4 regions of the Kitasatospora sp. NPDC057940 genome follow, and region 1 is predicted to be linked to each of the others. Evidence: riboswitches for the same ligand, from Rfam matches in the RefSeq annotation. Region 1 holds a riboswitch; each other region holds the start of a gene.
The links. Region 1 has a riboswitch for cyclic di-AMP ahead of ACFVTF_RS38255 (transglycosylase family protein). Riboswitches for the same ligand answer to the same signal wherever they lie in the genome.

Region 1 (3,200 bases):
GCCCGATCCCACCGCCCCGCAGCTCTTCACCTGGGAGTTCGCCACCGATCCGTACCCCGCCTACGCCTGGTTGCGCGAGCACGCCCCGGTGCACCGCACGACGCTGCCGAGCGGGGTGGAGGCCTGGCTGGTGACCCGCTACGCGGACGCGCGGCAGGCGCTGGCGGACGGCCGGCTGTCGAAGAACCCGGCGCACCACAGCGAGCAGGCGCACCGCACCGGGCGGGTGGGAATTCCGGGGGAGCGCCAGGCGGACTTGATGACGCATCTGCTGAACATCGACCCGCCGGACCACACCCGGCTGCGCCGGCTGGTGTCGAAGGCGTTCACGCCGCGCCGGGTGGCGGAGTTCGAGCCGCGGGTGCAGCAGCTCACGGACCGGCTGATCGACGGCTTCGCGCAGCGCGGTTCGGCGGACCTGATCCACGAGTTCGCGTTCCCGCTCCCCATCTACGCGATCTGCGACCTGCTGGGCGTGCCGGCCGAGGACCAGGACGACTTCCGGGACTGGGCCGGGATGATGATCCGGCACGGCGGCGGCCAGCGCGGCGGCGTGGGGCGGGCGGTGAAGCGGATGCGGGCGTACCTGCTGGAGCTGATCCACCGCAAGCGGGCGGATCCGGGCGAGGACCTGATCTCGGGCCTGATCCGGGCGAGCGACCACGGCGAGCACCTGAACGAGAACGAGGCCGCCGCGATGGCGTTCATCCTCCTGTTCGCGGGGTTCGAGACGACCGTCAACCTGATCGGCAACGGCACGTACGCGCTGCTGCGCAACCCGGAGCAGCGCAGGCTGCTGCAGGAGTCGGTGGTGCGCGGCGAGACGGCGCTGCTGGACACCGGGATCGAGGAACTCCTGCGCTACGACGGGCCGGTGGAGATGGCGACGTGGCGCTTCGCGACGCGGCCGCTGTCGATCGGCGGGGTGGACATCCCGGTGGGCGATCCGGTGCTGGTGGTGCTGGCCGCGGCGGACCGCGATCCGGCCAGGTTCGCGGACGAGAACACCCTGGACCTGGCCCGTACGGACAATCCGCACCTGGGTTTCGGCCACGGGATCCACTACTGCATCGGCGCCCCGCTGGCCCGCCTGGAGGGGCGGAGCGCGCTGGCCACGCTGCTTTCCCGGCTGCCGGACCTGCGGCTCGCGGAAAACCCGGAGAACCTGCGCTGGCGGGGCGGCCTGATCATGCGTGGCCTGCGGGAACTCCCGGTCGAATTCACTCCGGAGACCCGCTCTCCGCACGCGCCGCCGGTCACGCCGACCGACGCCCCGACACGCTGACGACACGTCTCCGGCGGCTCTCGACGCCGGGTCTGAACCAGCATCAATCCGGACATACCGCCGCCGGTGGTAGGCGATTGACCACACGCCGTAATTTGTGTGTGATATCGGCGATATGAGCTTGTTATTGGTCTGATGATCTGTCTACTCTCCCTGGAGTTCGCAGCTGCGGACCTCGTGCGCGGAACGCCGAATCCTGCCCGCCGCGCCACGGGAAACCGACCAGACCCTGGGCAGGGGCGGGGGAACCAGGTTTGTTGCCGTTCCCCAACGGCTTGGGGTGAAGCCGCCCGAGCGGAATCGTTTCCGCTTTCGGCGGCCGGGCCACCTCCCGGTCCGAACCCGACAGCTCACCTCGCAGGCGTGCGGAGAGGGACCTCTTCATGCTGTTCGTTGGAACTGGCCGCCACCGCCGTCGCACCCAGGCCGAGAAGGCCATCGCCGTCGCCGGTGTGGCCGGCGTCGGACTCGCGATGCCGCTCCTCACCGCCACCGGCGCCTCCGCCGCCCCGGCCTCCACCTGGGACGCCGTCGCCCAGTGCGAGAGCGGCGGCAACTGGAGCATCAACACCGGCAACGGCTTCTCCGGCGGCCTGCAGTTCACGCCCAGCACCTGGAAGGCGTACGGCGGCACCTCCTACGCCCCGCAGGCCAACCAGGCCAGCAAGGCGCAGCAGATCTCGGTCGCCGAGAAGGTGCTGGCCTCGCAGGGCCCGGGCGCCTGGCCCGTCTGCTCCCAGAAGGCCGGCCTGACCAAGGGCGGCGCCCCGGCCTCCGTGGACACCTCCACGGACGCCAAGCCCGCCAAGCAGCCCGCCGCCAAGCAGACCCAGCAGGCGCAGGCCCCGAAGCCCGCCCAGCAGCCGGCCAAGCAGGCCGCCCCGAAGCCGGTCGCCCAGCAGCCCGTCCAGCAGGCCCCGCAGCAGACGCAGCCGCAGACCCAGGGCTTCTCCGGCAAGGCCGGCTGGGACGCCGACGCGAAGGTGTACTGGTACCAGAACAACGGCGCCTGGTACTGGACCAGCCACCAGAGCGTCTACCAGCAGTACGCGGGCCAGCCCGCCGCCCAGCCGCAGTCCGCGCCCCGCGCCGCGCAGCCCGCGCAGTCCGCCCCGGCCGCGCAGCCCGCCGCCGCGCAGGGCGGTCACGACTACACCGTCCGGGCCGGCGACACGCTGTCGACGATCGCCGCCGCCCAGGGCGTGTCCGGCGGCTGGCAGTCGGTGTACGACGGCAACCGCGGCACCGTCGGCGGCAACCCCAACCTGATCATGCCCGGCCAGGTGCTGCACCTCGGCTGAGCGGCCCGGGCCAGGAGCGGCCCGCGCCACGCGGGCGAAGGGGGACGGGACCCGTCCCCCTTCGCCCGCATTCCCCCGTATTCGCCCGCTTCGCTCGGGCAAGCAGGTGAACTACTGGTGGGTAGCCGGGCCACACGCTGAGACGGGACCGAGGCCAGCGCGGCCCCGGGGGCCGGGGCGGTTAGGCTCTGGTCGTAACGACTCCGCAATCGTCCCGCCGGCAGCACCCAACGTCAGCCGGACCCTGCTTCCGCAAGGAGATGCCTCGTGCCGTCCATCGATGTCGTCGTAGCCCGTGAGATTCTCGACTCGCGTGGCAACCCCACGGTCGAGGTCGAGGTCGGCCTCGACGACGGCAGCACCGGCCGTGCCGCTGTCCCGTCGGGTGCCTCCACCGGTGCCTTCGAGGCGCTGGAGCTGCGCGACGGTGACAAGAACCGCTACTTCGGCAAGGGCGTGGAGAAGGCCGTCCTGGCCGTCATCGAGCAGATCGGCCCGGAGCTGGTCGGCTACGACGCCACCGAGCAGCGCCTGATCGACCAGGCCATGCTCGACCTGGACGCCACCCCGGACAAGTCCTCGCTCGGCGCCAACGCGATCCTGGGCGTCTCGCT
Region 2 (3,200 bases), on a different contig from region 1:
GCCGCGATGGCGGCCGGCTGTTCGGTGGCGACGCTGACCGCCGACCCGTCCTGGGCACGCCGGCCCGAGCCCCGGCCGGCGGTGGACACGGCAGCCCCCACGGCGTCCCGCTCCGATCTGGAGGTGGTCCGGCTCGACCCGGACGCCGCCCCGCCCGGCGGCACCACCACCGTCCACGCCTTCATCGCCAACCGCGGCCCGGACACCACCGCGGCACCGTTCACCGTGCTGGTGACGCTGCCGCCCGGGGTCTCCCCGGAGGGCCCGTACTTCCCCGAGGACTGCGAGGTGCGGCTCAACGGCCGCCAGGTGCGCTGTGTCTTCCCGGCCGGACTGCCCCCGCTGCGCAGCGCGACCGCGCTGGTGCCGGTGCGCCTCTCCCCGGACCTGCCGATCGGCAGGCTCACCGGCGGCTCGGTCACGGTGCGCGGCGTGGACGACCCGGACGAGGGGAACAACCGGCAGCCGTTCGACATCACGGTGGTCGAGACGGCTCCCGGCTCCTGACCCGGAAGCCCCGAGGGCCTACCGGTACACGCGGACGTAGTCGGCGGCGAAGGTGATCGGAGCGGTGCCCTGCGGCGCCGGGTGGTACTTCCCCGCGCCGACCGACAGGTTGAGGATCAGGTACGCCGACCAGTTGGCGCCGACGCCCTTGCCGTCCGAGAACACCTTGGCGCCGTTGACGTACCAGTCGACCGAGGTGGCGCCGTAGTAGGTGCCGATGGTCACCCACTGGTCCTTCGCGACGGCGCCGGCGTCGGTGTAGTACTTGGGGTTGCCGGGGTTGACGTGGTTGGTCAGCTCCAGCAGGTTCGGGTTGTCGGGGTGGTACTCGAAGGAGTCGACCTCCCCGTTGCCGTTCTTCCAGGTCCAGAAGGCAGGCCAGGCGCCGGAGCCGGACGGCAGCTTGACCCGGGTCTCGGCGTAGTCGCCGGTCCTGACCTGGAAGCCCTCGCTGGAGCCCTCGGTGGTCAGGAAGCCGGTGTTCCAGGCCTGCTTGCCGTTCTCCAGCGTGGTGGTGCCGGGCGCGGCGGTGAAGGTGGCGACCCCGTTCGCGACGCTGACGTTGTTCTTGTTCAGCAGGTCGAGCTTGTTGTCGTCCGGGTTGTGGTTGCCGTACTTGTAGGCGGTGCTCTTGTCGCCGACCCAGCGCGAGCCCCAGCTGATCGGGCTGTTGAACTCGTCGGACCAGGTCAGCGACTTGCCGGCGACCGGGGAGGCGGGGGTGCCCGCCGACGGGCCGGCGGTGGCGCTCGGGCTGCTCGGGCTCGGGGTGCTCGTCGGGGTCGGCTTCGCGGTGGGGGTCGGGGTCGGGGTCGGGGTCGGGGCGGGAGTCGGCTTCGCGGTGGGCGCCGGGGTCGGAGTCGGAGTCGGCGCCGGGGTCGGAGTCGGAGTCGGCGCCGGGGCGCTGGAGACCACCAGCTGCTGCGAGGCCAGGTTGTGCCAGGCCCCGCCGAGGTCCTGCCAGAAGCCGAACTGGGTGTACGTCCCGGCCGGCAGGGCGCGCGCGCCGCTGGTGAAGGACAGGCCGCTCGGGCAGATCTGCACGTTGGAGGCGTTGCCCGGGAAGTCGAGGTTCGCACCGGCCGCGTTCCGGACGCCCACGCCGACGGTCTTCGCGGTGAAGCAGGCCGAGGAGTGGAGGGTCAGCGAGGCGGTGGCGGCCTGGTTGGCGACCATGGTCGCCGGGGCGAGTCGGTCCTGGGTGACGGTCGGGGTGGTGGCGGCCTGGGCGCCGGAGACGGCCGGCAGGCCGAGCAGTCCGGCGCCGGTGACGGCGAGTGCTCCGGTGACGGCGAGGGCGGCGTTGCGGCCCCGGTGGGAGGGGCGGGCGTGGCGCGGCGCGCGGCGCCGGGCAGGCTGGTGCATGGCGGTGTCCTCTGCGACGCCTGCGAGGTGAGCTGTCGGATTCGGGCTGAGGCAGCCCGGCCGCCGGTGGAAGCGGCTTCACCCCTAGCCACGGCCCGCACGCGGGAGCGTACGGGCCGGGCGCTGACCTTGGTTCCCCCGCTCCCGTCCGCTGTGGTGCTCGGTTGCCGGCCGACGGGTGGACAGGACTCGGCGTCCCGACGGCGGGGGTCCGCGAGGGCGGACGACGGTTGCAGGCTAGGCAGGCCGTGCGTGAACGGACAACCTGCCAGGGCCGGTTGTCGCACAGGTCACAGTGGTGTCGATCAACGACGCTGCGTGGTGGATCAGTTGGGACGGATCAGCGGAGCCGTTGAGCTGCCGAACGACGAATCGGTGAATCGACGGGCCTCGGGTCCACGGGCCCACGGGTCCACCGGTCCACGGGTCCACGGGTCCACGGGTCCACGGGTCCACGGGTCAAGCGAGCCAGTTGTCGACCTGGCTCTCGGCCTCCGGCGCCCAGGCGAGTTCCAGGTGGTTGAGGCCGGTGAGCAGCCGGGTGCCGCCGATCGTCGCGATGCCGGTGGTGTCCAGGGCGCTCGCGGTGAACACGATGCCGTCACTGGGCCCCCGGTTCTCGTTGAGCACGCCCGGGATGTCGGCGGACCCGCCCGCGAGCAGGTAGGTGCGCACCGACGCGGGGACGCCCGCCTGTTGCAGCGGCGCGATCAGCGAACCGGCGTCGATCGCCGCCTGGATGCCCTGGCCCGAGGTGTAGAAGCCCTGGCCGCCGTAGTAGGTGGTCCACCAGTCCTGGGCGGTGCCGTCCACCCCGTACCGGCCGTCCCAGCGGGCGAGCAGCTGGCGCTGGCCCGGGTAGCAGTCGTAGCCGCCGGTGGGCAGCACGCCGAGGCAGGGCTGCGCCGTGTAGGTGCCGTAGCAGGTCATGTAGAGGTGCGGGGACGGCGCGTTGGCGGTGCCGCCGCAGGCCGGCCAGCTCGCGAGGTCGAACGACCAGCCGTGCGCGTACACGTAGTCGAGCCCGCCGTTCGGGCCCCCGAGGGTGATCAGGCGGCGCACGTCGCCCGCGTAGGCCCGCCCCCAGGACGGGCGCACCGAGGACACGTACGCCCGGGCGGCGACCTCGCCCTTGCTCCACGCCACCACGTCCACCTGGGGGACGCCGAGACGGGCCCGGATCAGCGCGACGGCGTCGCCGACGGCCTGCGCCTGGAGCAGGTTGTCGCCCTGCTTGTGGGCGAAGCCGATGGCGAACACCCGGTGGCCGGTGCCGGCGAGGTACTGGGCGAGGCCGGTGGACGGGCAGGCGGAGGCGCCGCAGGTGC
Region 3 (3,200 bases), on a different contig from region 1:
CGGCTCTGGGTGGTGGCCAGGTCCTCGGCGAGCTGGAAGCCGCCGCCGATGGAGAGGGAAGCGAAGCCGTGGGCGACGGAGCGGACGGTGCGGGCGGCGTGGATCGCCTCCGCGCCGTCGAGGCCGTACTCCCGCAGGACGGCGATGATCACCCCGACGAGCCGCCCGGCCGCGCGGGTGAGGTCGTCGTCCGGCTGCGGGGCCTGGGGGAGCGCGTTGTAGCGGTGCGGGTACTCGGTGGCGTACGCGTGGTAGGCGCGCAGGACGGTGTCGACGGCGTCGTCCCCGCTGCGGCCGACGGCGGCCTCGGCGAGCCGGTCGGCGAGTTCCTCGGTGACCCGGACGGCGATGAGCCGCCGCAGTTCGGCGAGGCCGCCGCTGACGTGCTTGTACAGCGACGGGGTGGCGACCCCGGCCCGGGCGGCGACGGCGGCCAGGGTGAGGGCCTCGGTGCCCTGCTCGTCGATGAGGGCGAGGGCGTGGTCGACGACCTGCTCGGGGGTGAGTCCTACTCGGGGCATGGCGCGGGCTCTCCGTCGGTGGAAGGGGGCTGATGTGGCGGGGCGGGGCTGACGTGGGCGGGCGGGGCTCAGACGAGTTCGGCGAGGAAGGGCAGCAGGGCGTCGGCGGTGGCCTGCGGGTTGTCGGCCATCGGGTAGTGCCCGGATCCGTCGATCATGACCTTCCGTGCGTCGAGCGCGGCGGCCTGCCGGTCGGCGACGGCTTCCGGCTTCGGGAAGTCGGGGTCCTTGCTGCCCATGATGACGAGCGAGGGGCAGCGCACGGCCGCGGTCCAGCCGACGGGCGCGGAGTCCCCGCTGACGTATCCGCGGGTGGCGGTCTTGCGGCCGGGGGTGCGCATGGCGGCGACGAGTCCGGCCACGTACGTGTCGAAGTCGGCGGGCTTGGCGCCCGGGTAGGCCAGCTTGCGGTGGTAGAGGCCCCAGAAGGCGGGGGAGTGGACGGTCAGGAAGCCCATGGCGCGGAGGGCACCGCGCAGGAGCGCGCCGGGCGGGGGGTTCTCGACGAAGGCGTCGACCAGGGCGATGCCGGCGACCCGCTCGGGGGCGTCGCCGGCGGCTTTGACGACCGTCGCGCCGGTGTAGGAGTTGCCGACCAGGACGGCGCGGTCGATGCCGAGGTGGTCGAGCAGGGCGAGGACGTCGGTGGCGATGGCGGCGGGGGAGTAGTCGTCCCAGACGATCGAGGATTCGCCGAAGCCGCGCAGGTCCATGGTGATGACCCGGCGGCCGGCGGCGGCCAGCAGCGGGCGGAGGTGCCGGTAGGCGGCGCGGGTGTCGAGCATTCCGGGGAGCAGCACGACGGGAGCGCCGTCGCCCTGTCGGGTGTCGTCGTAGGCGAGGCGGCCGCCGGTGACGTCGAGGTACTGGGTGGTGGGGGCGCTGGTGGCGTTCATGGCAGGTCTCCGGAGGGTTGCCGGTGCGGGCTTCGGCGCTGCCGCCGATAGCCATAAAGCTAAGGCTAATAGCCTTAGCCGTCAAGCCTTCGCGCCCTACGGAGCGGGGGAGGCCGGCGAAAGGTTTGCAGGTGAAGGGTCGTTCGTTGACGTCCGATCACGTGAGGTGGCGTCAATGGTGTTCAAAGGGGTCCAGGGGTGCCCAAGGGGAACAAAACGCCCGTCATGCCCCAGAATGCCCCGCCCGTCTCAGGTCGTCCCGGGCGAACGGCTTGGAATCAGGGCCTCCTAGGATTAACGTTTGATAACGCAGCGCGGTCGTCAACGCCGTACCCAGACGGCACCGTGCGCCGTCGCCTAATCCCGCCGACCGGCCTCCGGGCAGGTCAGGGAGCCGGGGAACCACGTTCCTTGGGGTGAATCGGCGGGGCTCCGGCCCGGCCGTAGGAGACCTTCCTGCTCCGAACCCGTCAGCTAACCCGGTAGGCGCGAAGGAAGGAAAGGAGCGCGCCTCCGTGGCGTCGACGCACACTCCGGCACACCCGGCCGGCCTCGCAGCAGGTACCCGGCTCCTCGACCACCCCGGCCCGGACGGCCCCGAGTACGCGGGCCCGGAGGTCGAGACCAACCGGCACCGGATGCCGCGTCAGGTCCGCGGGACCTCCCCGCTGCTCGGCGTCACCGCCGTCGCCGCCACCCTGGGCGCCACCGGCTTCGCCTCCGCCACCCCGGCCGCCGCCCCCGCCATCGAGACCCCGGACGAGACCCCGGTCGCCCTCTCCGCCGACCCCGGCCTCGCGCTCGCCGCCCGCATCCAGCTGCAGGCCGACAGCCAGCGCACCGCCGCCGAGGAGGACGCCCGCGTCCAGGCCGCGAAGGAGGCGGAGGCCAAGGCCGCCGCCAAGGAGGCCGAGGCCAAGCGGGCCGCCGAGGAGGCCGAGCGGGCCAAGGCCGCCGCCCTCACCCTGCCGGTGCGCGACTACCACCTCACCGCCCACTACGGCCAGAGCGCCCGTTACTGGGCCCACCTGCACACCGGCCTGGACTTCGCCGCGGACACCGGCACCCCCGTCTACGCCGTCGGCCAGGGCACCATCACCTCGGCCGGCTGGTCCGGCTCGTACGGCTACCGGATCGTCGAGACCCTGCCCGACGGCACCGAGATCTGGTACTGCCACCTCTCCTCGATCATCAAGGGCTCCGGCAAGGTCGCCTCCGGCCAGCAGATCGGCAAGGTCGGCGCCACCGGCAACGTCACCGGCGCGCACCTGCACGTGGAGGTCCGCCCCGGTGGCGGCGCCCCCGTCGACCCGGAGACCTGGTTCCAGCAGCGCGGCCTCAACCCCTGACGCACCCGCGAAGCCCCGGCCGCCGGAACCAGAAGGCACCGCGGCCGGGGCTTCGCCGCGTCACTCCTGCGCCGGGTCCGCCGGGTCCGCCGACTCCGAGGGGTGCGCGTCGAACTCCTCCTGCGCCGGCCCCGCCAGCCCCTCCATGCGGGCGTCGAACTCCTCCTGCGCGAGCCCGGCCAGGTACGCGTCGATCTCCTCCTGCCCCGGCTCCGGCGCGAGGTCCGGGAACTCCTCCACCAGCATTCGCGGCAGCCCGGGCACCGTCCACTCCCCGTACAGGTCGAGCGCGGCCTCCACCGCCGCCTCCTCGAACGCCCCGAAGTCCCCGGCCAGCTCGTCCGGCATCGGCCGGCCCAGCGCCGTCAGCTCGGCCAGGTTGCGGTAGCTGCGCCGCATCAGGCCCTGCTCCAGCAGCCGGCGCGCGCCGTCGG
Region 4 (3,200 bases), on a different contig from region 1:
GGACATAGCCGAGTGAATCGTCAGATTCTCGATAACCGGCCGTGAGCGGTTCCCCGCTGAATGTTGATCTTCAGGCGCCCGGAGTCGCGCCTTCGTGACCCTCCGTCAGGCGACCTCCTGGCTGTGAGACATCTCACGCGCCACAGAAGCAACTCGACGCCCCGTCGGACACGTCAGGGCAACCAGCGGCGATCGCTCGAGGGCTGGGTGAGATATGTCCGGATTGCGGGCAAACCGCCCGGCCGGACACGACGGGAGCGCGGCGCACCCGCCATGACCACGTGAAACCCGAACGGCAGCCGAATGCAGGCCTGACGGGCCGATGTCCTACGATCTCCGGCATGAGCACCGCAGCCATCCCGGGCGCGCCACTGCCCGTCCGCACTCCAGGCTCCCGTGCGCGGGGGCGCCACCGTCGCCCCGAGCGCCCCGAGATCCCGGCCGGATCCCCGGCCCTGGTGCTCGCCGTGCCCGCGACCGCCGGGCCCGAGTCCCGCTCGGTCGTCGAGGAGCTGCTGTCGATCGTCCGCAGCGAGCAGAACGGCATCCAGACCGCCGTCGGCTACCTCCCGGGCGAAGCCGCCCAGGGCGCCGACAGCGACGACCGCACCGTCGCCGAACTGCTGGCCATGGCCGCCGAGGCCGGTCTGCCCGCGCCGGTCCTGGTGCCGCTGGTACCCGGCCCGCACGGATTCCTGACCGAACTCCACGCCCTCGCCGCCGAGTACGGAGCCCCCGTCACCGACGTGCTCGGCCCGCACCCGCTGCTCGCCGAGGCCGTGCACGTGCGCCTGTCCGAGGCCGGCCTGGCGCGTGCCGACCGGGCCCGGCTGTTCGCCATCGCGACCGCCGCGGACGGCGTCGTGCTGACCACCGTCGGCGGCGAGGAGGCCGCTGCCGCGGCCGGCATCACCGGTGTCCTGCTGGCGGCCCGGCTGGCCGTCCCGGTCGTGCCCGCCGCGCTCGACGTACCGGGCTCGGTCGCCGCGGCCGTCAACCACCTCAAGGAGACCGGCTCCCAGCGCCCGGCGCTGGCCCCGCTGGTGATCGGGCCGGAGGCCGACTCCGAGCTGCTCGCCACGGCCGCCGAGGAGACCGGCTGCCCGTCCGCGGCGCCGCTGGGCGCCTACCCGACGGTCGGCCAGCTGATCGCCTCCACCTACCTGGCCGCGCTGCCCGCGCCCTCCCCCGAGGCCCTGGCGCAGGCCGAGGCCGAGGCGGCGGAGGCCGCCGAGGGCGCCCACGCCGACCACTCCGGCCGGGGCGGTCGCGCCGCTCACGCCGCTCACACCGCCGCCGAGGAGTCGGCCGGCCAGTAGTAGCGGTCACCGCACGCGGGAAGGGCCCGGAACGGCTACGTTCCGGGCCCTTCCCGCTTGTCCCGTAAGGGAGTTAAGGGGGGAATAGGCGTGATGTCCGTTCTGTCCATATTTGTTCGCCATCGCACGACACGCCCCCCGACGCCCGCAGTGTGGACACGCCACCTTCCCGACGGGCGGACCCCCGGGCGACCCGACCCACCGTCACCCACTCCCTGAAGCGCAGACAGTTGCGCGCACCCTTCGCCGTGTTGCCGGAAATCGATCATTTCCGATCATGAAAAGCGAAGGGAACGACCGTTCTCGCCAAACCGTGATGCGCGTCACAGGTGTTTGCAGTTTGAACTTAAGTCTGCTTAACGTGCTCCCCGTTCGTGGCCACACGAACCCAGTTCATCCGCGACGCCGAGTCCTGCCGTCGGATGTCCTGGCAGCGCGAAAACGCACCACGGCAGGAGCGGGGGACCCACAGGTAAGTCGCCCCGGACCGTTCCCCGGAACGATCCAGGGCTAGGGGTGAAGCCGCGCCCACAGCGCGGCCGGGCAACTCCAGCCCGAATCCGACAGCTCACCTCGCAGGCGTGGGAGAGGACTGCGTCTTCATGCTGCCCACCAACGGCACCCGTCCGTCCAGTCGTACCCGACGCGTGATCGCCGCCGTCGGCGTCGCGGGCGTCGGCCTCACCATCCCCTGCCTCACCTCCGGCACCGCCTCCGCCGCCTCCGTCGCCACCTGGGACAAGGTCGCCCAGTGCGAGAGCACCGGCAACTGGAGCATCAACACCGGCAACGGCTTCTACGGCGGCCTGCAGTTCACCTCCAGCACCTGGGCCGCCTTCGGCGGCACCGCGTACGCCCCCCAGGCCAACCAGGCCACCAAGGACCAGCAGATCGCCGTCGCCGAGAAGGTCCTCGCCTCGCAGGGCCCCGGCGCCTGGCCGGTGTGCTCGGTCCAGGCCGGCCTGACCAAGGGCGGCGCCGCGGCCGCCGTCGACACCTCGGCCGGCTCGACCACCGGCTCGGCTGCCGGTTCGACCGCCACCAAGCCCGCCGCGAAGCCGGCCACCCCGGCCGCCAAGCCCGCGCAGACCCAGGCCCCGGCCGCGAAGCCCGCCAAGCCGGCCGCACCGGCCCAGGACCAGGCGCAGGCCCCCGCCGACTCCACCGACGGCACCTCGGCGCAGAAGGGCCAGAACCAGGCCCAGAACAGCGCCCAGCCCCAGGCCGACGACTACACCGTCGCCTCCGGCGACTGGCTGTCCTCGATCGCCGACAAGCACAACCTCCAGGGCGGCTGGCAGCGGCTGTACGAGCTCAACCGCGGCACCCTGACCGAGGGTCCGGACAGCATCTACCCGGGCCAGCGCCTCTCGTTCAAGGACGGCGGCCAGGCCCAGCAGTCCGGCTCGGACTTCACCTGGTTCGACCGCTCGCAGAAGTCCGGCCAGACCTCCAACGGCGGCGCCGCGAACACCAAGCCGGCCGCCCAGCCCCAGGCCCCGGCTCAGACCCCGGCCACCAAGCCGGCTTCCAAGCCGGCCGCCCAGGCCCAGACCCCGGCCCAGACCCCGGCGCCGGCCCCGGCCGCCACCGGCAGCATGGCCGCCGCGGTCTCCTTCGCCAAGTCGAAGGTCGGCCAGGCGTACGTCTACGGCGGCACCGGCAACGGCGGTTGGGACTGCTCCGGCCTGACCCAGGCCGCGCTGCGCGCCGCGGGCGTCTCCGTCCCGCGCGTCGCCGCCGACCAGGCCGCCGCCAGCACCCGCGTCTCGCTGGACAGCCTCCAGGCGGGCGACCTGCTGTTCTGGTCCAACAACGGCCAGAACTCCGGCGTCTACCACGTCGCGATCTACATCGGCGGCGGCCAGTACGTCGAGGCCG

Region 2: another riboswitch for cyclic di-AMP. It lies ahead of ACFVTF_RS18500 (hypothetical protein); the one in region 1 lies ahead of ACFVTF_RS38255 (transglycosylase family protein).
Region 3: another riboswitch for cyclic di-AMP. It lies ahead of ACFVTF_RS00095 (M23 family metallopeptidase); the one in region 1 lies ahead of ACFVTF_RS38255 (transglycosylase family protein).
Region 4: another riboswitch for cyclic di-AMP. It lies ahead of ACFVTF_RS17685 (transglycosylase family protein); the one in region 1 lies ahead of ACFVTF_RS38255 (transglycosylase family protein).

The regions. Positions count from the first base shown of each region.
Region 1 is NZ_JBHVPH010000058.1:8,939-12,138, forward strand. Features, by position in the region: gene ACFVTF_RS38250 (cytochrome P450) at 1-1,285, shown strand, start outside; cyclic di-AMP (ydaO/yuaA leader) riboswitch at 1,496-1,663, shown strand; gene ACFVTF_RS38255 (transglycosylase family protein) at 1,669-2,586, shown strand; gene eno (phosphopyruvate hydratase) at 2,854-3,200, shown strand, end outside.
Region 2 is NZ_JBHVPH010000010.1:212,107-215,306, forward strand. Features, by position in the region: gene ACFVTF_RS18495 (hypothetical protein) at 1-507, shown strand, start outside; gene ACFVTF_RS18500 (hypothetical protein) at 526-1,872, opposite strand; cyclic di-AMP (ydaO/yuaA leader) riboswitch at 1,875-2,041, opposite strand; gene ACFVTF_RS18505 (esterase/lipase family protein) at 2,332-3,200, opposite strand, start outside.
Region 3 is NZ_JBHVPH010000001.1:22,355-25,554, reverse strand. Features, by position in the region: gene ACFVTF_RS00105 (TetR/AcrR family transcriptional regulator) at 1-521, opposite strand, end outside; gene ACFVTF_RS00100 (alpha/beta fold hydrolase) at 590-1,417, opposite strand; cyclic di-AMP (ydaO/yuaA leader) riboswitch at 1,762-1,920, shown strand; gene ACFVTF_RS00095 (M23 family metallopeptidase) at 1,933-2,766, shown strand; gene ACFVTF_RS00090 (hypothetical protein) at 2,827-3,200, opposite strand, start outside.
Region 4 is NZ_JBHVPH010000010.1:14,275-17,474, forward strand. Features, by position in the region: gene ACFVTF_RS17680 (hypothetical protein) at 342-1,319, shown strand; cyclic di-AMP (ydaO/yuaA leader) riboswitch at 1,754-1,914, shown strand; gene ACFVTF_RS17685 (transglycosylase family protein) at 1,901-3,200, shown strand, end outside.